One region of the Paenibacillus mucilaginosus 3016 genome, then DNA from elsewhere that is predicted to be linked to it. Evidence: predicted binding sites of a transcription regulator. Region 1 holds the regulator's gene; the other holds the start of a gene.
The links. Region 1 encodes Rex, which represses fermentation and respiration genes when NADH is low (regulators of the CRP and FNR family bind a similar motif). Its sites were predicted from a motif close to TTGTGAAATATTTCACAA; they were not measured.
Positions count from the first base shown of each region.

Region 2: PM3016_RS30040 (cytochrome c oxidase subunit 2A) is a predicted target of Rex. The motif match lies at 3,356-3,373, and genes of this name have one in related genera.

Region 1 is NC_016935.1:3,492,579-3,504,332, reverse strand. It holds partial or broken gene PM3016_RS15275 (AAA family ATPase) at 1-209, opposite strand, end outside; gene PM3016_RS15270 (hypothetical protein) at 202-747, opposite strand; gene PM3016_RS15265 (cell wall elongation regulator TseB-like domain-containing protein) at 1,007-1,501, opposite strand; gene PM3016_RS15260 (amidohydrolase) at 1,527-2,825, opposite strand; gene PM3016_RS15255 (DUF47 domain-containing protein) at 3,102-3,722, shown strand; gene PM3016_RS15250 (inorganic phosphate transporter) at 3,783-4,778, shown strand; gene PM3016_RS15245 (redox-sensing transcriptional repressor Rex) at 4,853-5,473, opposite strand; gene dinG (ATP-dependent DNA helicase DinG) at 5,470-8,325, opposite strand; gene PM3016_RS15235 (tetratricopeptide repeat protein) at 8,414-8,881, opposite strand; gene panD (aspartate 1-decarboxylase) at 9,129-9,512, opposite strand; gene panC (pantoate--beta-alanine ligase) at 9,547-10,413, opposite strand; gene panB (3-methyl-2-oxobutanoate hydroxymethyltransferase) at 10,504-11,397, opposite strand.
Region 2 is NC_016935.1:7,284,236-7,295,989, forward strand. It holds gene PM3016_RS30025 (pirin family protein) at 1-685, shown strand, start outside; gene PM3016_RS30030 (b(o/a)3-type cytochrome-c oxidase subunit 1) at 962-2,611, opposite strand; gene PM3016_RS30035 (cytochrome c oxidase subunit II) at 2,639-3,109, opposite strand; gene PM3016_RS30040 (cytochrome c oxidase subunit 2A) at 3,132-3,287, opposite strand; gene PM3016_RS30045 (potassium channel family protein) at 3,515-4,537, opposite strand; gene PM3016_RS30050 (solute symporter family protein) at 4,709-6,346, opposite strand; gene PM3016_RS30055 (DUF485 domain-containing protein) at 6,392-6,700, opposite strand; gene tenA (thiaminase II) at 6,974-7,636, opposite strand; gene PM3016_RS30065 (energy-coupling factor transporter transmembrane component T family protein) at 7,723-8,517, opposite strand; gene PM3016_RS30070 (ABC transporter ATP-binding protein) at 8,508-10,076, opposite strand; gene PM3016_RS30075 (ECF transporter S component) at 10,076-10,669, opposite strand; TPP riboswitch at 10,821-10,926, opposite strand; gene PM3016_RS30080 (hypothetical protein) at 11,145-11,399, shown strand; gene asd (archaetidylserine decarboxylase) at 11,625-11,754, shown strand, end outside.

The DNA.
Region 1 (11,754 bases):
TTCGAACGACATAGGCTTAGGCGCCTGGGCGCGGGTCTTGCGCTCAGCCGTACCGACTCCCATGCCGTTACGGGCACGGGCCATATAGAGGAACGTTCCGAGGATGACCGACATGAAGATGATCGGCACCACGTTCACATTAAGAAAAATAAAAAGACGATGAGAACCGGAACAAAGCCGATCAGAATCTCTTTGCCGTATTTACTCATTAGGCCACACCCCCATTTTGGCAGCAGCGCGAGGCAGCATGATGTACTTGCTCGCTTCTCCGTCCGTCAGCGTGATGTACACATAGTTCTCGTCCATCTCGGTGGTGGCTGTAATGGCACCTCCGGTCTGATCCGCCTGGGCTGCTTTTTCTTTCAATGTTGCAGGAATTTGTGCGTACTGCTTCGTTTCCATGGCTTGGGCTATATCGAACAGCGCAGTAGACCACCACTGTTCCAAACGGGCGGAGCCCGGATTGGTCACCTTCAGTTTCAAATCTTTACGGGCAAGCGCCGTACCGCCTTGACTTTGAATCTGGTGATATACTTCACGCAGCGATGTGCCTTTCTCCAGCTTGATCTCCATCGCAGCCGAGGTTCCACTCAAATCCATCGCAACCAGCTCGACACCCTTGATTCCCGACACGGTCTTCTGCAGCGGGTTCTCCATTGCAAAGCTTTGGTAAGCAAAATAGCCACCGAACAACAACGACGACGACACAAGGACACTAAGAATGACTGGTAAGAGACGTAACTTCATGAGCTAGCGTCCCCCTTTCATAGAATATATCGTCTTAGGCATACAGAGAGTATATCACAAGATATATACGATTGGCGATGTAATGTGTGGAAAAATCGTGAAAATCCTAAATTTTTCTTAAAAATTGCAGAAAAAGCCGCGGTGAGATGCTGAATCAGCGTCGTCCATCGCGGCTTGGTCTGTTTCGCAGGAGCTGTCACGGCCGAATCCGGACTTGCCTTTCTGCTTGACGGCGCATGCCTTTCGATGATCGCTCGGATTACCTAAGTGTCAGATTCCAGGTATCGATCGGCTGTCCGTCCGTAAATGTATAATAATCATAGAAATACTGCTCCGGCTTATCTTCCGGTGCTATTTTATAGAAGACTTCCCATACCGGGGCACCGTTCTGAATACCCGGCATCACGCGGAGCACCTCCGCTCCAGGCACCTTCCCGGTGACCTTGGCTGCAGCCGCTTCCGCGTTCATCCCTGCTGGGGCGGGCTCGGTCCGGATCTTGTCTCCGGCAACGAAGACAAAGATGCCCTGCCCGATCTTGTCCTCCCCCGTAATCACGGTATAGGTTTCATCGCCTACGAACTGCTCTACTTTGTTTGCTTTGGCCAGCACCGTTTTCTCATAAGCGGCCTGCACCGCCTGGCGCTGTCCCGACCATACCGGTTCCATGACCGATTGAAAGACAACGCCGCCCCCGGCAAACACGGCTGTGACCGCGGCACACGTCAGGAGAAGAACCTTCCATCGTTTGCGCAACCCTTCTCCCTCCTTTAACTATGCTTTAAGCGGATGTCAGACGTTCGAAAGCGCCCTGTGCCTCATGCATGATTTTTTCTTCATCCAAAGTCAGACACTCCCTGTTGCGTACAAGCCATCTGCCGTCGACACATACGTCGGTAACGTCTCTGGAAGTGGCGGAATACACCACGTGCGAGATCAGATTCGTCCGCGGGAAGAAGTGAGGCTGGTCGATATCCATGGCGATAAAGTCGGCTTTCATTCCCGGCTGCAGTGTACCTACATCCTCAAGCCAGATAGAGCGCGCTCCGTCGACGGTTCCCAGCTTCAGCGCATCCCATGCCGGAACGGCTACCGGATCGCCTGATACGCCCTTATGAATCAAGGCGGCCAGCCTGATCTCTTCGAGCATGTCCAGGTTGTTGTTGCTTGCCGCCCCGTCCGTACCCAGCGACACCAGAACGCCGGCCTTCAGCAGCTCAGGCACACGCGCCACACCGCTGGCCAGCTTGAGATTGCTGTTCGGATTGTGGGATACGCGGACATCGTACTGCTTCAGGATGCCGATCTCCTCGTCGGTCAGATGTACGCCGTGGGCCACGAGCGTCGGACGGGAAAATACGCCGAGCTTCTCCAGGTGCGCGACAGGACGGCTACCGTACTGCTCCACGTTCTCCTGGACTTCGCGCGCGGTTTCGGACATGTGCGTGTGAATCGGCAGATTCAGTTCATGGGCAGCCGCTACGATCCGTTCAATATAATCCGGCGGGCAAGTGTAAGGCGCATGCGGTGACATCATCGCCGTGATCCGGCCGTCCGCTCCCCCATGCCAATCCTTCGCGAAGCGGACCGCCTCTTCCAGCTTCGCATCCTGTACCTCCCGGGGGCACAGACCGATGACGCCCCGTGTGAGGCACGCCCGCAGTCCGCTTTCCTCTACTGCTTTCGCCACCTCGTTCATGTGATCGTACATATCGACGAACATTGTGGTTCCGCCCTTAACCATCTCGAGGATCGAAAGCAGCGTCCCGCTGCGGACGTCAGCGGCCGTAAATTTGGCTTCCATCGGCCACATCTTCTCCTGAAGCCACAGCTGCAGAGCCATGTCATCCCCATACCCGCGCAGCAGCGACATCGCCGCATGCCCATGCGTGTTGACAAACCCGGGGAGGAAAAGCTTCCCTTTGCCGTCCACACGTTCGTCACATTCTCCAAGCTCGCCCGCAGGAGGCTCTCCTATGTATACAATCCGGCTTCCTTCCATGATCATCGTACCGGTAACCACCGGATTCTCTTCCTTCATCGTAATGAAAATACCGTTATCGATCCTCGTTTTTTTCACTTGTATACTCCTCTCGCAGCCTTACTGCTTTGACTTCAATGTACAACATCGGAAGAAGAGAAATCAAGCTGACTGAGGTCGGCCGGGCTTGCTCTGGGACCCCTTAACAATCATGAGAATGTGGCATCAAGGACAAACTAAGATTGCAAATCATTACATGAGTATGTTATTTTTAATTTTGTGTGAATTTGGGCTGTTTTCCTACATAAAACCCGAAAAATTTATTAATTTTTTGTAAATTTCACAATCTTTCACAATCTTGGGAGGCCAAAAACAATGCTTTTTACCAAAAAAAACGACACCGACTTTTTGCTGCTCTTGATCAAAGCGTCGGAAAATACACTGGATGCTGCGCAAAAGTTCCGCGATGCGGTCATGGGCACCGAACCGCCGGCGACGTTTTACCCGCAGCTGAAAGAACTTGAGCATAAAGGGGACCAAATCACACACCAGATCTACAAAGGGCTGAACAAGGTTTTCATCACGCCGATTGACCGTGAAGATATCATGGTGCTGGCTACGAAGCTTGACGATGTGCTCGACGGCATCGAAGCGACCATCGCCCGTTTTGACTATCTGAACATTACGGTTTCCGATAATTATATGAAGGAATTTTCCGCGGTCATCGTGGCCAGCTGTCAGCACATTCTCGACGCCTTCAAACTTCTCGCCAAAAAGAAGTACATGCAGCTCTCCGAGCATACGGTTCAGATTAATTCCCTGGAGAACGAGGCGGACCGTCTGATGCGCGAAGGAATCCGCGAAATCTTCATGAATCCGAAGGACCCGTACCATGACTTCAAACTCAAGGAGCTGTACGAGCGTCTGGAAGAAACAACGGATGCCTGCGAAGACGTAGCCGATATTCTCGACAGCGTAGTTCTGCGTTACTCCTAACGCAGCCGTTCGTACTCCAACCCATACCCTTTGATCCAGCGGCAGCATTAGGAGGAACCCATGTTAACAACTATTATCGTCATCGTAGCACTGGCGCTGCTCTTTGACTTTATCAACGGCTTTCACGATACGGCCAACGCTATTGCCACTTCCATTTCGACCCGTGCTCTTAGCCCGCGGGTTGCCGTCCTTGGTGCGGCCATACTCAACTTTGTCGGAGCCATCTTCTCCTCGGAAGTGGCAAAGACCGTCGGCGGCTCGGTCGCCAACCCGGCAACCATCGAGAACGGCATGCATATCGTTATCGCAGCCCTGATCTCGGCGATCATCTGGAACCTGCTCACCTGGTATTACGGTATCCCGTCATCCTCATCGCACACGTTGATCGGCTCTCTTGCAGGTGCGGTCATTGCGGGTGCAGGGATGGGCGCCCTCAACTGGGACGGTTTCCGCTCGATCGTCATTATTCTGGTGTTATCCCCGATGGTCGCTTTTGCTACCGGGTTTATCATCATGTGGATCATCCGCCAGCTCATCGTCATGAGCGGGAACAGCTCCCGGACCAAGCTGAACCGGACGTTCCGCAGCTTTCAGGTCATCTCGGCGGGTCTCCTCTCCTTCTCCCACGGCGGCAACGACGCCCAGAAGGCAATGGGTATTATCGTCTTCGGTCTCGTATCGATGGGATATCAGGATACACTCGATGTACCGCTCTGGGTTAAACTTTCAGCGGCAACGGCGATGGGTCTCGGAACCTCCATCGGCGGCTGGCGCATCATCAAGACGATGAGTAAGAAGCTCCTGAAGATCGAGCCGGTCAACGGCTTCGCTTCAGACCTGAACTCCTCCATCGTCATTCAGGTCTCTACTCACCTGGGGATGCCGCTGTCCACCACGCACGTCATCTCGTCTTCTATCATCGGAACAGGCTCGGTTATGCGGTTCCATGATGTCAAGTGGGCGACGGTGACCCGGATGATCATGACCTGGGTGATCACTATCCCGATCTCGATGATTCTGGCCTACTTGATTTACAAGATTATCTTCAGTCTGTAGCACTCGGAACAGACCAAAAAGCCCTGAGCTTCAGCTCCGGGCTTTTTGGTGTTCTAGGATCTTATCATCGCGAATTAGTCCAGATAATATGCGAGACTCTGCAGCTCCGTCGTGAAGTCGGCGTGATGCACCCGCACCTCGGATGGAACCTTGATAATGAGCGGTGCAAAATTCAATATCGCTTCCACCCCGGACTCGACGAACCGGTCCGCAACCTGCTGGGCTTCCGCAGCCGGCACCGTAATAATGCCGATGCGCACCTTGGCCTCTTGGATGACCTCGTTCAGCTCGGACATGGGCTTCACCTTCAAGTTATTGATCGACTCGCCGATCTTGTTCTCCTGCGCATCGAACACCGCGACGATCTTCATGTTATCCTTCAAGTAAGCGTTATAATTACAGAGCGCCCGGCCGAGGTTCCCCGCGCCCACCAGGGCGACGGGGATAACCTTGTCGAGCTTGAGAATCTGCCGGATCTTTTCAATCAGATAATCCACATCATAACCGATTCCTTTTTTGCCGAACTCTCCGAAGTAAGCGAGGTCCTTGCGGATCTGCGCCGGATTCAAGTCCAGCTTCACGCCGAGATCCTGTGAGGAAACGGTTTGCACATTCTTCTTGCTGAGTTCATTCAGGAACCTCAGGTAAATCGGCAGTCTCCGGACAACCGCTTCCGATATTTTTATCGTCTTCATGCTTCGTTCTCACCCATCCACTGCTTTATTCTTGGCACGAGCTGAGCCGAGTTCATATGCTCGATCCTCGGACCCGGGAGCGAGTACAGAAAATACTTGCCGTACTGCGTATCGATCACTCTCGTGTCGTAGATGATCACGATGCCTTTATCGGCTGCGGTCCGGACAAGCCGCCCGAAGCCCTGCTTGAACCGGATCACCGCTTGAGGAACGGACAGCTTCATGAAAGCGTTCATCCCCCGCTGTTTGAGCTTCTCCGTCTTCGCTTCGACCAGAGGGTGGTTCGGCGGCTGGAAAGGAAGCCGCACGATCGCCAGGCAGGTCAGCGCATCGCCCGGGATGTCCACACCTTCCCAAAAGGAGCTTGTTCCGAGGAGGACGCAAGCCTTGCTGTTCTGGAACAGCCGGGTCAGCTTGCTGCGGTTGCTGCTGTCGACTCCCTGCCCGAGAACCGTTATCCCGAACGAAGCCAGCACATCCTTAAGTCCAGCATGCGCCAGCTTCAGCATCCGGTTGGAGGTGAAGAGCACGAGCATCCGGCCTCGGGTCTGCAGCGCTACCTCCGCCAGCGATGGAATCAGCCGGTCGAGGAATTCCTTCTCCCCTGCCGCCCCCTTGAGCGTAGGAAAATCCCTTGGAATGACGACGAGGGCCTGCTCCCTGTAGTTGAACGGAGAAGGCAGCTGCACCGTACGCAGCTTCCCTTGCTCTTCGTCTTTCTTAAGGCCCAGCTGTTCGCAGGTATAATCGAACGACTTGCCGACGGACAAGGTCGCAGAGGTTAGAATGACACTGTCCTTCACACCGAAGAACTGTCCCTGAAGCATCGAACTGACGTCGATCGGTACGGAAGACAGCTGCAGCGACCGGTTCTTGTTGTAGTGGCCGGCCTCCATCCAGTACACATAGTTCTCATCCGGCATCGTCATGAAGAAATGGAGTGCATCCTTCTGCCGGTGCAGCTCCTTGACCGACCCGCTGAGATCGGTAAGAACTCCCTGCACATCGTAATCGTCCTGTACTTCCTTGATGTCCGAGATGAGACGCTCCACTTTCTTCAGCGTATCGTTAAACAGAAGCATGATATTTTCTTCCGTGACCATCAGCTTCTCCCAGCCGGAAGGCAATTTCTCTTTGCGCACCCGGTAGACGAGCGCATTGCCTTCGCTCTGCTGCGATGGATCGCTACGCGAGACAAGCAGCTGATACAGCATCTCGGACAGACTCTCCCACTCCTCCCGGAGTACCAGCAGCTTCTCTACCGCTTCGTCAACGACTAAACACCAGGTCCTGGCCTTCTCGTCTTCGTGACGCTGCAGCCGGAAGCGCAGGGAGGAGAGCTGACCGGCCCGGCTGTCCTTATACAGCCAGGCTATGGCATTCGAGAGGCCGTGATAATGCAGCTCGATGCCCAGATGCTTGCCGGCCACATCCTCAAAGTGATGAGCCTCATCAATGACCAGGTGCTTATAGGAAGGAAGCAGCCGGTTCTCCGCCTTCGTATCCGTGAACAATAGAGAGTGGTTCGTTATAATGACGTCGGCCGAATTCGCCTGGTGTCTCGCTCGGTGATAGAAGCAGCGCTTGAACCAGGGGCATGCACGGTTCAGACAGGATTCCGTATCGCTTTCGACGGAGTGCCAGAACTGCCGTCCCCGTCCCGCAAAGTGCAGTTCTTCTTCATCGCCATGCTTCGTTTCCCCCAGCCAGACCAGCATTTGTCCAGCCGTTATTCGGTCTTCTTTGCCGTGCTCGAAGTCCATCAGGTTCATCTTCTGCTCGAACTTGCGCAGGCACAGGTAATGGCTCCTACCCTTGAGAACGGAAGCCTCGAACCCGATCGGGAAGAGCTCATGGAGGAGAGGAACATCCCTTTCCCGAAGCTGTTCCTGCAGGTTGATCGTATGGGTGGACACCACCACCTTCTCGTCCTGCTTGATCCCGTAATACAGGGAAGGAATGAGATAGCCCAGCGACTTGCCCGTGCCTGTTCCCGCTTCAATGATGAGGTGGCGCTCTTCTTCGAACGCCTCCTCGACTTCATGGATCATCTGGACCTGGGCATCACGTTCTTCATAGGCGGCGAATTTCGTCTTGAGCGCAGCCCGGAGCCCGTCATAGAATTCCTCGAAGCTGTCCGGCAGCTGCCTCACCTCTTCCGGGGTGCGGACGGGCTCTTCGTCCCCCCACTCCTCCACGTTCAGGGCAAACTGTCTGAAATACCGGTCGGCATCGGGGTCGAGCGGCGAGTGCAGCTCCTTGTACTGCAGCATCTCCTGCACAAACCAGCCGAAATCGCTGGCCGAATCGGCAAAAACCATCTCCATGCGCTGGAGCGTCAGCAGAGGAAGCCCTTGAAACCGCTCAATGCAGCGGTTCCAAATCGCAGCTGTCACTTCTGCGTCGCTGTCGGCCTGGTGAGGCCGTTCATGTGCGATACCCAGCGCCTGACAGGCCATGGAGAGCTGGAGTGACCCGAGTCCCGGGAAGAGGACGCGCAGCGCGTCCATCGTATCCAGCACACGCCCGTCAAACGGGAAGTACCCCGTCTCATCGAGTGCACGCTGCAGAAACGCAAGGTCAAAAGCAATATTGTGTCCAACAAGGACCGACTCTTCCAGCAAGGGCACCATCTCCGCCATCACGGTATCCAGTGACGGCGCATCCTTCACCATGTCGTCGGTAATGCCGGTAAGTGTAGTAATAGCAGCAGGTATACTCATGCCCGGGTTGACGAGAGAAGTATACCTGTCCGTAATATCTTGGTCATTTATAATAAAGAGCCCGACTTGGATAATGCGATCCGAAGTCGTGCTCCCGGTCGTTTCAAAATCCAGAACCGCAAATTTCATACGTGCTGTGTCAATCCCTTCATCCCCACTCTCCCCTTAAGCATACCAATCTTGCAGTCAAAAGGGAATAGCAAACTTGGCCATGCGCTTACGACAGCGGTTCGCGGGATGGGGAAATATCAAACTGCAGGCCGCCGCCGCCTTCACTGCATACGCCAAGCTCAAGGAGCGGCTGGACACTGGCCGGATCGGTGCGGTACGCCATGTTGAAAAATTCACAGGCTTTATCCATATTGTGCTGCTGGGCCTGGATACAGCCCATGGCGTTGTACGAAATCGCCTTGATCTGCATATTCTCAGTCAGCTGGGATAAAAATTGAAAATGTGTATAGCTCTCGGTCATCTCTCCTTTGCGGAGATACGACATCGCCAGATAAATGCGCGCCAGTGTAAAATCAGGCTGCAGACGGACCAGCTCATCGAATTCTGCGATGGCCTCATCAAACATGTGCAGCTTGTAGAAGCCCTGGCCGCGGATGAACAGCTCCGTCCGTTTGCCGGCCAGCTCCGGATCCGAAGGATCGCTGCCGCTGAAGGATATCCCGGCGGCGCGCATCCCCCTGACCCATCGATTCCTCGAACTGCAGCCACTCTTCAATGCAAGCGTCGCTCATGGCCTTCAGCGCGCGGAGCTTTTCCTGCAGCTCTCTGCGTTTCACGCCGGTGGAGGACGGGTACTCCGCCATGACTTCGCTCAGCATCTCGTTCATGGAAGCAAAAAGATGTTTGAACACGGCTGATCCCACCTTACGCTTCGTCTAATGTAGTTACATTGTGCGTCTCCCCGTCGCGTTTCATGCGGACTACAAAACCGTGGAATGAATTTCTTCCTTGAGCACAGTGACGACGCTGTTGTTCTCGCCCATGATGGCAATCTGCGGCACATGCTTGCGGGCTTCCTCATCCGACAGCATAACGTAAGAAAGAATAATGACCGTATCGCCGGGATGGACGAGGCGGGCTGCCGCGCCGTTCAGACAGACGACCCCGGAGCCGCGGGGGCCCGGAATGATGTACGTTTCGAATCGAGCCCCGTTGTTATTGTTAACAATCTGCACTTTCTCGTTCGGAAGCATGTCAACCAGATCCAGCAGATCCGAGTCAATAGTAATGCTGCCGACATAATTGAGATTGGCTTCTGTCACCGTGGCGCGGTGGATTTTGGATTTCAGCATGGTACGAAACATGGATGATCGCCTCCTGGGGTGTGTAGCTTCCGTTCTACCGGATGTTCAGAATCCGGTTATCTATCAAACGCGTACGGCCGAACCGCACCGCGAGAGCGACAATGATGCGCTGCCCCGCCTCAGGGGCCGTGAACGGCTCAAGCGTTGGGTACTTGAGCACTTCAGCATAGTCGATGTCCGCCAGCGGGGACCTGCCGATCTCCCGGCGGATCAGAGCCGTCAGCTCAGCGGCTGTAAACCCGCTGCCGCGCTCTTCCGTCAGCCGCTCCGCAGCGTTCAGCGCCGCCGAGAGCACGAGAGCCTGGCTGCGCTCCTCCTCACTCAAGTAGACGTTGCGGGAGCTGAGCGCCAGGCCGTCCGCTTCTCTGACGATCGGACACGGCACAATCGTTACCGGCATGTTCAGGTCCTTCACCATCTGCTCAATGACGGCGACCTGCTGCGCGTCCTTCAGCCCAAAATAGGCCCGGTCGGGCTGGACGATATGGAAGAGCTTCGTCACCACGGTGGATACCCCGTCAAAATGGCCCGGGCGCGATGCCCCGCACAATCCCTCGGAGACGCCGGACACCGATACGATCGTCTTGGTCGGCGAAGGGTACATCTCCTCTACCTGCGGGAAGAATACCAGGTCCGCCCCCGCTTCTTCGGAAATATTCAAATCCCGCTCCTCATCGCGGGGGTAGCGCTCGAAGTCCTCGTTCGGCCCGAACTGCAGCGGGTTAACGAAGATGCTCAGCACGACGAGGTCGCACTCCCGGCGGGCGGCTTCCAGCAGGGAGGCGTGCCCCCGGTGGAGAAAACCCATTGTAGGCACGAAACCGACCGTCAGGTTCGGGTTTTGCGCTTTCTTCTCCTTGATCAGCTCTCTCAGCCGGTCAATACTCTTTACGGTTTCCATAGGCAGCCTGCTCCGTTCCCGATTACTATTGGGGACCGCCCCAGCTGTAACGGCCCGGGCAGCGGTCCCTCGATGATTGGCTTGCAGCCATTAAGTCACAGGAACTTTCTGAGGTTCCTTGGCGGTCTTCTTCTCTTCCGATACGTCTTCCGTTACAGCGCCCGAGCCGCGGCTCGGGGAGCTCCCATACAGCGAGGCGGCCGCCTCGTCGTCCATATGGAACGAATGCTCCGGTCCCGGAAAGCTGCGGTCTTTCACTTCTTCGACGTACTGGCGGATGCTCGAGCGGATGATCTCCCCGATGTTCGCATAAGGCTTCACGAACCGCTTCGGATGGCTTTCCTCCCCATAGCCGAGCACGTCGTGGAATACGAGCACCTGCCCGTCACAGGCAGCCCCTGCCCCGATGCCGATCGTCGGAATGGCTAGCTTCTCCGTCACCAAGGCAGCCAGCTGATCCGTTACCAGCTCGAGGACAATCGAGAACGCCCCGGCCTCCTGCAGGGCCAGCGCGTCCTCGATCAGCTTCTGGGCCTGGGACGAAGTCTTCCCCTGCACCTTGAAGCCGCCGATCTGATGGATGGACTGCGGCGTGAGCCCGATATGGCCCATCACCGGGATGCCGGCCTGTACGAGGGCCCGAACGGCGGGAACAATCTCCGCGCCGCCTTCCAGCTTGACGGCCTTGGCCAGTCCCTCCTGCATCAGTCTGGCCGCATGGGCCAGCGTGGCATCCAGGCTGCCGTGATAGGTCATGAACGGCAGATCCGCCACGACGAAGCTGGAGCGGGCCGCACGGGTCACCGCCTTGGTGTGGTACACCATGTCATCGAGCGTCACGGGGATCGTCGATTCGTAGCCGAGCACGACGTTGCCGAGCGAATCGCCGACCAGAATGACGTCCACTCCCGCCTGATCCGCCAGCAGAGCCGAAGGGAAGTCGTATGCCGTAATGACACTGATCGGCGTTCCCTCGCTCTTCATCTTCTGCAGCTTGGCTGTTGTACCGGTTTGCGGTTGGACAAGGTAAGCACCTCCGGGGTTGACGGGCCGCGAACACGGCGGCTGCCCTCTCAGGACATCACCTCCGCGCGCAGCCCGCCGGATAAAAGTAGTATGGCACAAAGCAAAAAAACCTTCCGGCCGGGTATCGAAAAGAAGATACCGAGGCGAAAGGTTCACATGTTGAACTTGTCATATGATCCTTCTGTCTCGGTCCCCGCAGGGCTCAGAGCAGAATCCGACATATTGCTGATCGATGCTATGAAGTTTGGGATAAAGGAACATAAGCTCCAACATGCGTGAAGTGCAGTTCCGGATGGATACCGCCTTCATCGCCTT
Region 2 (11,754 bases), 3.8 Mb from region 1:
CGAAGGCTCGGTCGTGAAGCGCGTCGGCCCGCTCTTCTATTGGGCCTGGGCCCGGGCCGAAGAGGAAGGGTATATCCCGCTGCACCCGCACCAGGGCTTCGAGATTATGACCTACGTGCTGCAGGGGCGCGCCGAGCACGGCGATACGCTCGGCACCCGCAGCACGGTCGGGGCCGGCGGCGCCCAGATCATGCAGACCGGCTCCGGCGTCTCGCACGAGGAGCGGTTCATCGGGCCGGACATGGAGGCCTTCCAGATCTGGTTCGAGCCGGCGATCCGCCAGGCGCTGCTGCGGCAGCCAACCTATGCCCAGGTCGAGCATGGGGAATTCCCCGCCGAGCAGGCCGAGGGCTGCACCCGCAAAACGGTCATCGGCGAAGGCTCCCCTGTCCGGCTTGTCACCGACGCGCTCATGTGGGATGTGGAGCTTGAGCCAGGCAGGCTGCTCCGCCACCCGCTGCCGGCGGGACGCACGCTCACAGCCCTCGCCGTCCGCGGCGGCGGCTCCTGGCATGCGGCCGACGCGCCGGAGAAGGCCGGTTCCTTCCGGGAGAAGGACTTCGTGCTTCTCCATTCGCACAAGGACGCCGAGGCCGTTGTCACCGCCGATGCGGGCGGCAGGCTGCGGCTGCTCCTGATCGAAGTCCCTTCGAGCGTGGATTATCCGCTGTACCCGAAGCGCTGAGAAGGCTCTGACCGATGCTGGGCGATTGGCCGGGGGTCTCCGCTCCGTTGAGAGCCTGAGCGGTACAGGGCCGCACTGGACCGTTCACCCGCCGCTGCACAGAGACGCACGGTGTCGGTGCGGTCCGGCCTCGCCAGCCAACCGTCCCTAATGGACGGACCTCCAACGCGGACACGTCTTCCCTTTCGAGCGAGCCGTTCCCTCCCCCCGAACAGCAAAGAGCAGCGCAGTCCCCTTCCGAGGACCGCGCTGCTTCCTTTTTTCCGCTGCGCACCGTTACCAGGTCTTGAAGCCCTTGGCTCCGACGCCCGGATGATTCAGCATATCCATCACCGGAATCGTATAAGCTACGAGAATCAGCACGACCAGAATGCCGACCCATACGCCCCACCGCTCGAAGAGGGCCGGGGCTTTCTCCGCCGCGTCGCTCACTTCGGCGATCGGGAACTCCTCCGGCCGGCCCTTCGGCGCCCGGAGCAGGGTTACGATGTTGAAGAGCATGAGCAGGACGCCCACGAACAGGATCGTGCCGCCGACGGCCATCGCCACATGGTAAGGCATCCACAGCACGGCGTCCGGGTGATCCTGGTAAGTCGTGAAGGACGTGCGCCGCGGCGAACCGAGCAGGCCGACCGTGTGCATGGAGCCGGACATGAACAGCATGCCGACGAGCCAGATCACCGTCTGAGCGATCCCGAGGCGGTGCATGCGCGGGGTCAGCGTGCGGCCGGTGAGCGCCGGAATCAGCCAGTACGTGATGCCGAAGAACGTCAGTGCCACCGAGGTCGCCACCGTGAGATGGAAGTGCCCCGTCACCCACAGCGTGTTGTGAACGATGGCGTTCAGCTCATGGCTCGCATTAATGAGGCCGCCCGCGCCGGCCGGAATGAAGAGCAGCATGCCCATGAACGGGGCGAAGAAGCGGACATCCTTCCAGGGCAGCTTGCGGAGCCAGCCGAACAGCCCCTTCGCTCCCAGGGAGCGCCCGTGCATCTCGAAGGTGGCGAAGAGAGAGAAGGCCGTCATCAGGGAAGGGATGACTACCATGAACGTCAGCACGACCTGCACGAATTTCCATACGTTCGAGATTCCCGGCTCCATCAGCTGATGGTGGAAGCCGACCGGGATGGAGAACAGCAGGAACATCAGGAAGGACAGGCGGGCGAGCGCATCGCTGAACAATCGGCCCCCGATGACTTTCGGGATGACGACATACCAGCACATGTAGGCCGGCAGCAGCCAGAAGTAGACGAGCGGGTGCCCGAAATACCAGAACAGCGTGCGGCTCAGAACCACGTTGACGGTCTCAACCCAGCCGAACGACCACGGAATGAGCTGGAACAGCACTTCAATGGCGACACCCAGCGTAGCGATGAGCCACATCGCCATCGTCACCACGGCCATGAAGGTGAAGAGCGGCGTGGTCTGCCCCGGGTGGAGCACCTTCCAATAGCGGTACTGCATGAAGATCCCGAAGCCGCTCATCCAGCTGCCGACCACCACGAAGACCAGCGCCACGTAGAACCAGGGCGAGGCTTTGAGCGGCGCATAGAAGGTGTAGAGCACCGTCGCTTTGTTCAGCAGAATCAGGACGGTGGCCCAGAGAGTCCCGGTCGTCATCAGGCCGAAGCCCAGCCAGCCGAGCCTGCGCGGCAGCCCGAGCAGGGTGCCGAGCGTACGGGCTACGCCCGAGTAGAGGAAGCCGATGATAAAATACGTGGTGAACACCAGCGCCATGAGGACTCCGTGTGCGGTAAGCAGCTGGTAATAGCCGATGCCAAACGGCAGGGCGTTCGCCCCTCCGCGGACGAGCCCCTGAAGGAGGCCCGCCACGCCGCCCAGGAACAGGGCGAAGAAGGCGAAGAGAATATGGGCCAGGATGAGTGCGCTGTCCCGGCGGTCGAACGGTTTAGGTAGGTTATCCATGCTGTCATCTCCTTTGCCTGCAGGCTTTTATTTCACGATCAGCTTCATCATCATCACTTCATGGGCCGCGCCGCAGTACTCGTTGCAGATCACGAGATACTCCCCCGGCTCCGTAAACGTGTACGCGAGGTGGTTGACCTCGCCCGGCACGACCATCATATTGATCGTGGTATTCACGACCTGGAAGCCGTGGACCACGTCCGAGCTCGTAATATTGAAGTTCACCTTCGCGCCGAGCGGGATTTCGATCACATCCGGTTTGTATCCGAACGCGAAAGCGATAATGTTCGCTTCGTACTCTCCATTGCCGAGGCGCTGCAGTCCCGGCTTATCGAACGGCGCCGTCGTGCTCAGCTTCTCGGGGTCCACGGTATGCCGGTGGCCTCCCGGCGGCTCCATTCCGAGGGCGAACGCCCCAACTCCCACGACCGTCAGGAAGACGGCCAGCATGCTGATCCCGAAGACCAGCCATAGTTTCTCTAAACGGTGAATATGCATGATGCTTCCCCCATCTCTTCCCTTAGTTCCTGTTCATAAAGAGCATAAACACGCCGGCCCAGGTCACGATCAAAAACAACCCGAGCAGCATGACGGCCGTGAAGGTTCCCCGCAGGGACGGCTCCCGGTGTTCCCGGTTCCCCTGCTCTGCAGCCGGTCCGGTCTGTTCCTTTTTCATTGCCCTTCCCCCTGTTCGCTGTCTTTCTTGGTTATGGCTTTATTGTAGTGGGGAGGCCGGGGGCTTCTCTGTGAAGTGAATCACACGCGATCCGGGAGATCGGTGAACATTGTGCGTCCAGGGGGCCGGAGAGATCGTGCGAGGTCGAGAGAGCCGCAGCAGGAAGGCCTGTGAGCAATAAAAAAAACGCCCCGGAGGCCGGGGCGTGGTGTCTGGCGGATCTTCAGTTATTTCAGCTGACTGTACACTTCTTCGCTGCAGACAATATACAGCTTGTCGGAGGCTTGGAGCCCCTCTCCCGCATGCCGGGCCACCTCCAGATTATCATTCACGGCAACGAGGTTGGCACCAAGGTCCCACAAGGCGTGAGCAGCCGCACCGTAGGTCTTCCACTCGGGACGCGGCCTGATTTCGTACCAGTTGGCACCGTCCCTCTGGGAAAGCATCTGGCTGTAGATGCTGGAACTGCCTTTATGCAGGGATTCCCTGACCATAAGCAGCGCCACGGATTCCACCGAAGGAATGAACGCATCCACCTTGGCGTAGCGGAACTGCTTCTTATGGGAGGATTTGCGCAGCTCGACGATCGTATGCACCGTTCGGCCATGATCCGAAGCAACCCCCTCGACGCCAAGGGCAATCAGGGCCGTTTTACCGTCCGCAGACAAGGCGTCTTCGAGCCTCTCATCCGAGAAGATGGCCACACTTCCGGCCTCGAGCAGGTTGGCCTTCATCAGCACCTCCTCACTTGCCGCGTCTCCCCTGATAAAATGTACCCGCTCATCCGAGACGGGCGTCCGGTTCAGCGAATGATCGATCAGCACGATTTCAGCGTCCTCGTATGAGCTCAGGATCTCCTCCACCGCCGTTTCGACTTTCCTGCCCCATCCTATAAAGATCAGATGACCTTTCTTCTTGTAGGCCAATTTGCCTTCCTCCCTCCACCTTCTCCATGTGGCCACCGCGTCAAAGAACCTCCCGATAAACAGCGTCATAAGCCCGATCCCGTATACGTACAGCGACATGACAAACAGCTTGCCGAGATCGGTCTTGGGGCTGTAATCGCCGTACCCCACGGTAACTACTGTCGTCATGACAAAATAGACGCTCTCGAGCAGCGTCGGAAAGGTGGCGGGCTCCAGCCTCCGAAGAAGAAGGGAAGACAGCAGGATCACGAAGAAGGTGAGCACGAAGACGCTCCCCGTATTCATCTTCATGAGCTTTCTCCACAGATGAACGATGGTGTACATGCGCCTCTCCTGTCCTTGAATAGGTATCAAGCTAACTTCAGCGTACAGCGCAGCTCCCGCAAATCAGAGCAGGCTGACACCTGTACTGCAGATGTCAGCCTGCTGCCGTTCCCTCCTCACGCCGGCGGTTATCTCTGGGGGAGTTCTTGCTCCGCCGGTCAGCCGGGCTGCCTACCGGTCAAGGGTATTGAAGCCGGCGCCGGGCTTCACGCCCTTATCCTTGCGGGCCTTGGAGGCTGTGCCTCCTGCCGGCAGCCCGGTATCCTCCGGCTTGATGCCGGTGTTCGCCTGCACGAGAATCTCGTCGAACTTGTCGCTGTGCTCCTGCGGCACCTTGCTGCTTGTCGTCACCAGCGTGCCGATGATCGCGCCGAGGAAGCCGAGCGGGATCGAGATAATGCCCGGGTTGGCGTACGGGAAGAGCGGCGTGCCGACGAGGATCGCCTTGCCGGCCTCCGGCGACCAGACGCTCGGCGAGAAGAACACGAGCAGCAGCGCGGAGATCAGACCTGTCAGCATGCCCGCGACCGCTCCCGCCGTGTTGAAGCGGCGCCAGAAGATCGTGAAGAGGATGACCGGCAGGTTGGCGCTCGCCGCGACGGCGAAGGCCACGCTGACCAGGAACGCCACGTTGAGCTTCTGCGCGAACAGCGACAGGATGATCGACAGCACCGCCACCCCTACGGAAGCGAAGCGGGCGACCTTCACCTGCTCCTTCTCCGTCACCTTGCCCTTGCGGAGAATGCTGCTGTAGAAGTCATGGGAGAAGGCTGAGGCCGCGGACAGCACGAGACCCGTGACGACCGCCAGGATCGTCGCGAAGGCCACGGCCGAGATGAAGGCGAAGAAGAAGTCGCCCCCAAGCGCTCTGGCCAGCAGCGGAGCCGCCATGTTGCCGCCCTTGTCCTGCGCCACGATCGCGTCATAGCCTACGAAGGCGGCCGCACCGAAGCCCAGGAAGATCGTCATGATATAGAAGGCGCCGATCAGCCAGGTGGCATAGACGACCGAGCTGCGGGCCGTCGGGGCGTCCTTCACCGTGAAGAAGCGGATGAGAATGTGCGGCAGACCCGCGGTCCCGAGGACGAGCGCCAGGTTCAGAGACAGCGTATCGAGCGGGACCTTGTACTTGTTGCCCGGATTCAGGAAACTTTCCTTCAGCGGGGTCGCGTTCTTCATTGCCTCGAACATCGTCACGACGGAGAAGTCGAACTTCGCGAACACGATCAGGGACACGATGAAGGTGCCGGCCATGAGCAGGATCGCTTTCGTAATCTGCACCCAGGACGTAGCGGTCATCCCGCCGAACACCACGTAGATGGTCATGAGCACGCCTACGATGAGGACCGATACCGTGTAATCGAGATTGAGCAGCAGCTTGATCAGGGAGCCGGCCCCGACGAGCTGGGCGATCATATAGAAGATGGAGATGGCGATCGTATTCAGCGCCGCAATCCCGCGGACCCGCGAGTTATTGAAGCGGGCGGCGATCATATCGGCCATCGTGTACTTGCCGAGATTCCGCAGAGGCTCGGCGACCAGGTACAGCACGACAAGATAAGCCACCAGGAAGCCGATGCTGTAGAAGAAGCCGTCGAAGCCGGCCAGGGCGATCGTCCCCGCAATCCCGAGGAACGAGGCTGCCGACATATAGTCGCCCGCAATCGCGAGACCGTTCTGCCAGCCCGTGAGGCTGCCGCCGCCGGTGTAGAATTCGCTGGCCGTCTTTGTTTTCTTGGAAGCAAAGTATGTAATGATCAGAGTCAAAGCTACAATGCCGAGAAACAGCAGAAATGCGGTCGCGTTCATGGAATCCCTCCGTCAGCTAGGAAAAGTTCGGTACCAGAGTCTGGATCAGGCGTGCTCTTCGCGGATCTCCTCGATCATGCGGTCGTAGTCGGCGGACTTGCGGGAGTACAGGATGCAGAGCGCCCAGGTCATGATGAACTGCGAGAAAGCGAAAATCCAAGCCCACGTGACCGGCCCAAAAGCAGGCTGGTTCAGAACCTTCGAGTAGGAAGTAAGAATCGGAAGCGTGAAGTAATAGGCCAGGAAAAAGAGGCTCATCGGAAGCAGGAATTTCTTCTTCCGGGCCATCAGGTCCTGAAACTTGGGGGTGCGGGCTATATCCGCGTAGCGCTTAGCTTGGACTTGGGCTTTCATAACATCTCCTCCGTTTCAAATTGGGCAATATTGGGTAGTAAGCGCTTCCAAAGATAATCATTTTAATTATAGCGTTTACGCTCCATGCCCGTCTAGGGGGAAATGAGATAAACGCCTGTGCCGTCCTTTTCAGGAACAATGCGCGATTATAAGAAATACAGGATGACAGAATGGAGCCTTGGCGGGATACACATTCTTCTAATTTAAATCAAGCACAGCCCGGACGGGCTGTGCTCTGCTTCACCAAACCCTGCCCCACACGGCCCCGGCGGCTTACACCGGCCAGGTTTCCTTCCGGTAGGCCATATCCCAGAACATGTACTCGTAGCGGCTGCTCGTCACGAAGTGGCGCTTCATCCGCTCGCGGTCCTGGGACGAGGCCGTCTCGGCCAGCTCGTCCAGGCGGGCGATCTGCTCCTCCACGAGCTCCCGGAACCAGTCGCCCCCGTAGGCGGCGATCCACTCCCGGTAGATCGGCTCCTCCGGCGTGCAGCCGGCCAGCCTCTCGCCGATCTCATAGTACAGCCAGTAGCATGGCAGAATGGCGGCGATGATGTCGCCGAGCCCTCCCGCGTAGGCTGCCCGCAGCATGTGCGAGGTATAGGCGTACGAGGTCGGCGCCGGCTCGAAGGCCGCCCGCTCCTCCTCCGTAATGCCGAGCAGGCCGGCGAACTTCTCGTGGAGCGAGAGTTCCGCGCCGTACGTGCCCTGGGCGTGAACCGCCATCCGGTTCACGGTGAAGAGATCGTTCGCCTTCGCCGCCCCCAGCGCCTGCACCCGGGCGAATTGGGACAGGTAATACGCATCGTTGAGCACATAGTGGCGGAAGGCGTCGAGCGGCAGGCTGCCGTCGCCGATGCCCCGCACGAACGGGTGGTTGAAGCTCGCCTGCCAGCTGGCATCGGCCGCTTCCCGGAGTTCTTGCGAGAATTTCATAAGATCTGCCTCCCTGGAGTGAATGGTTGAAATTAGGAATCTGCGTTATCAGGCCGCTGAAGTGTACGTGCAGGCTCCCGTCCCGGTTAACGGACGTCCGTGACGGACAGGAACGGCAGATGCCCGCCGAGCAGCAGGCCCGCCGTCCAGATCAGGAGGGCTGCCGCAGCCAGGACGAGATCGCTGGCGGACCAGCCGATGACATAGTAGTACGTCCTTCCCGCATCGGAAGAGAAGCGCTTCGCCTCCATCGCGACGGCGATCCGCTGCGCGCGCCGGATGCTCTGGGCGAGCAGCGGGATCGCGTGCCGCTGGATGGAATCGGTCCAGCCCCGGATGCCCCGGGCCCGCTTCACGCCTCTGACCTTCAGCGCCATCTGCAGCGCCTGGTACTCGGTGACGATCATCGGCAGCAGCCGGAGCGCCGCCATGAAGCTGTAGGCATAGCGCGCCGGGAGGCGCGTCTGCTGCATCAGCGAATAGAACAGCCGAACGGGGCTCGTCGTGAGCCCGAAGAGCAGGCCGAGCACCGCCATGTTCACGGTCTTGAGCCCGATATGCAGGGAACGGTAGAAGCTCTCCTCGGTGATATGGATCAACCCCCAATGCAGCCACGTCGTCTCCCCCTTGCCGAAGAACAGCATGGAGGTCGAGGAGGAGACGAGCATGAGCACGAACGGCAGGGACAGCAGCAGCAGGCGCCGCAGGGGCAGTCCGGTCGCCGTGTAGAACAGCAGCAGGTGCATCCAGGTCACGTGAAGAAGCACATTGATGTTGTGGGTCAACAGCACCGCGAGAAACAGGAGCACAGACAGCCCGATCTTGAAGGCCGGGTTGGCCCGGTGCAGCCAGGTCTCGCGGAAGGTCCAGGTCAGCGGCAAGGCGCTTCCGCCTCCTTTCCGGCAGCGGCTTCGCCGGCCGCTTGGAGCTTCCGGTACGCCTCCGGCGGCAGATCCGCCGCCAGCCGGCCCCCTCGGACCTCCCACACCCGGGTGGCGAACCGCGCCACGATCTCGGGGTCATGCGTGACCATCACGATCGCGCTGCCCCCTCTGCGCCACTCCTCGAGCTTCTCGAGAAGGGCGAATGTATTGGCCGCATCCTGCCCGAAGGTCGGCTCGTCAAGGAGCAGCAGCCTCCGGGCTTTGCCGGTGGCCGAGGCCACGCTGAGCCGGCGCTTCTGCCCGAGAGAGAGCTGGTACGGGTGCAGCTCCCGGTGGCCGGCGAGCCCGTACCACTCCAGCACCTCACCGGAGCGGGTGCGCACCTCAGCCTCCGGCAGGCCTTCCTGCCGGAAGTCCCACGCTACCTCGTCGAACACCGAGTGAGTGACGAACTGCAGCTCGGGGTTCTGGAACACATACGAGGCGTCCCCGATCACATCGTCGAAGCCCTTCACAGCACGCGGGCCGAGGTTATAGCGCCCCTGGGTCGGAATCAGCTGCATCAAGGCCTGCAGCAGGGTGCTCTTCCCCGCCCCGTTCGGCCCGACGACGGCAATCCAGTCGTCGCCGAAGATGTCGGCCGAGGGAATCTCTATCTTCTTCTCCCGGCCGTGGAAGCCGCAGAACGCCTCCAGCCGCAGCAGGGGCTGGGCTACCTGCGCGCTGCGGGCCGCAGACTGTCCGCGCTCCGGCATCAGGTCCGGACGGCGGTCGTAGTCCTCCCAGACCCCCGGGTACCAGATGCCGTACTCCTGCAGCTCCTGCCGGTGCTCCCGGAATACGCGCTGGGGCGGCCCGTCGGCCAGGATCCGGGCGTCATGCCCGAAGAGCACGACCCGGTCCACGAAGCCGGCGATCTCTTCGATCTTGTGCTCCACGATCAGCACCGTCCGGCCCTCCGTGACGCGCTTGACCGTCTCCCACACCTCGCCCGTGCCTTCGGGATCGAGCAGCGATGTCGGTTCGTCCAGGAACCAGACGTCCGGATTCAGGGCGAGCAGGGACGCGATCGCAAGGCGCTGCTTCATGCCGCCGGAGAGGGAAGCGATCGGGGTGTGGAGGTCCGGCAGACGAAGCCCGACCTGCTCCAGGCAGAGGCGGATCCGCTCCCCCATCTCTTCGCGGGGCACCTGGAGATTCTCCAGCACGAAAGCCAGCTCCTCATCCACGAACGGCATGCAGAACTGCGTGTCGGGGTCCTGGAACAGATAGCCCCAGGCGTCGGGAAGCTGAAGGGCGTCCGCTTTCATCGGCACTTCGATCGACTTCGGAATCAGGCCTGAGAACACCTGGAGCAGGGTCGACTTGCCGCAGCCGCTCGGTCCGAGCAGCAGCACCTTCTGCCCGCGCGGCACTTCCAGTGTCAAATCGTCGAAAAGCAGCGGGGCGCTGCCCGGGAACTTCAGCCGCAGTCCCGTTACCGAGACGGCAGGCTCCTGTTCCTGAGCGGACGGCCCCCCGCTGCCATGCGCTGTGTGCGTATCCGCTGCGTTCATCAGAGTGTCTTCTTCCTGTCCAGTGCCTGGTAATCGAGACTGCTCGCCGGACGCACGAGCTGGGTAACCCCGGTTTTTTCCAGTGCCTTCACGATCACATAAGCCAGCGGCCCGGTAATCACGAACGCGCCCACGAGGCGGAATACGATATAAAGCATCAGGTTCCAGCTTTGAAGCTCCGCGAGGTACAGCTTGAAGTAATCATAGACAATGGAGCCGACGCCGGAAGCCGCACCCGCCAGACCCGCGATCAGAGCCGTGTGCCGCTTATAGCCTGCAGCTGCGAAGACCAGCTCGGCCAGCAGCCCCTGCACCAGTCCGTACGTGAAAGCTTCCACGCCGTATTGGGAGCCCATGATCATCTCACCGGAAGCGGCGGCAGCTTCAGCGAGGAAGGCCACGCCGGGCTTTCTCAGAATCAGGAAAGCCACGGTGCCGGCAATGAACCACATGCCGTATCCGAGCTGCTCCAGCTGCAGACCCGGGATCTTGAGGACGTTGTACACATCGCCCCACAAACGGTAGATCACGGCGAAGACAACGGCTATGACGACCGTGACGAGAATATCCGTCAATTTCAAACCTTTGGACAAATGAATCCACTCCTTAAAATATAATGGAAGAAGCCGGGGCGATGCCGAAGCGGACAAGGAGCGGGGGGAATGACGGATGCCGGTATACAGCAAAAAAAGCCGCCCCCGTTGCTCGGAAGCGGCTTTGTAAGCACATGAGTAAACTAACAGCGTGCTACGCTCTCCACTTCCCTACGCTGGTATCATCCAGATCAGGTTCAGAGGGTTTAGGACCTATTGGTCCAATCTCAGCCTGTGCGGCTCCCCTAGTGACATTTCCCATCTTATCACGAAAGACCCGTTTGTCAATCCATTTTACGCATTCTGAAGATTTCAATAAAAATCCATGGAACCCCTAGCCTTCTCTTCCGGATTCTGGTACACTAGTCCTTGCTCGCTCTTTACGGATTCTGCATGAGTCAGAGAGTATTCATCTTGTGCTGCGGCATCTGCCATTGGAAGCGCTATCTTTAAAGAGAAAGAAGGAACGCGACGAATGAACGAAACCGTAACCGTACCGATTGAATCTACTCCTATTCTGCTTGGGCTCACTGCCGAGATGGTGTCGAACTGCACCTACTGCACGATGATCTCCTCCGACCCCGGGTACCGTACCCCTGTCTCCTGCACCAAGCTGTCCGGCTCCTGCTGCCCCATCCTCGTCAACCTCGCCACCTGCCTGACCTGCGGCGAGTACAAGAATGCATGCGGGAACGGCGGGGCATCCGCCGAAGGGACAGACGCTTTCTAAGCAGCAAGCCAGCCCTGATCCGGAGCATGGAATCCGTAACCGACATTGACGTTTGTCTTCATGACACTTGCATATAGGCCGCTTCGGCACGTTCCTCAGCCTCCGGGTGGAGGCTTTTCGTGCTGTCCGGCCGCGTTTCTTTGTTGATTTGTGTCCTCTCTTATGTCAAGATAAGCGTTAGATTACCGAATACTTACATCCAAAGAAACAGGTGAATCCAGAAGCATGAAGATATCGTTCTTTCGGCTGCTGACCGAGCTGTCGTCCCGCAAATCGGTGTCGCAGCTCACCGGCGCTTTTGCCAAGTCCAGGGCCTCCCGCTCCCTGATCCCCCGCTTTGCCAAGACTTACGGCA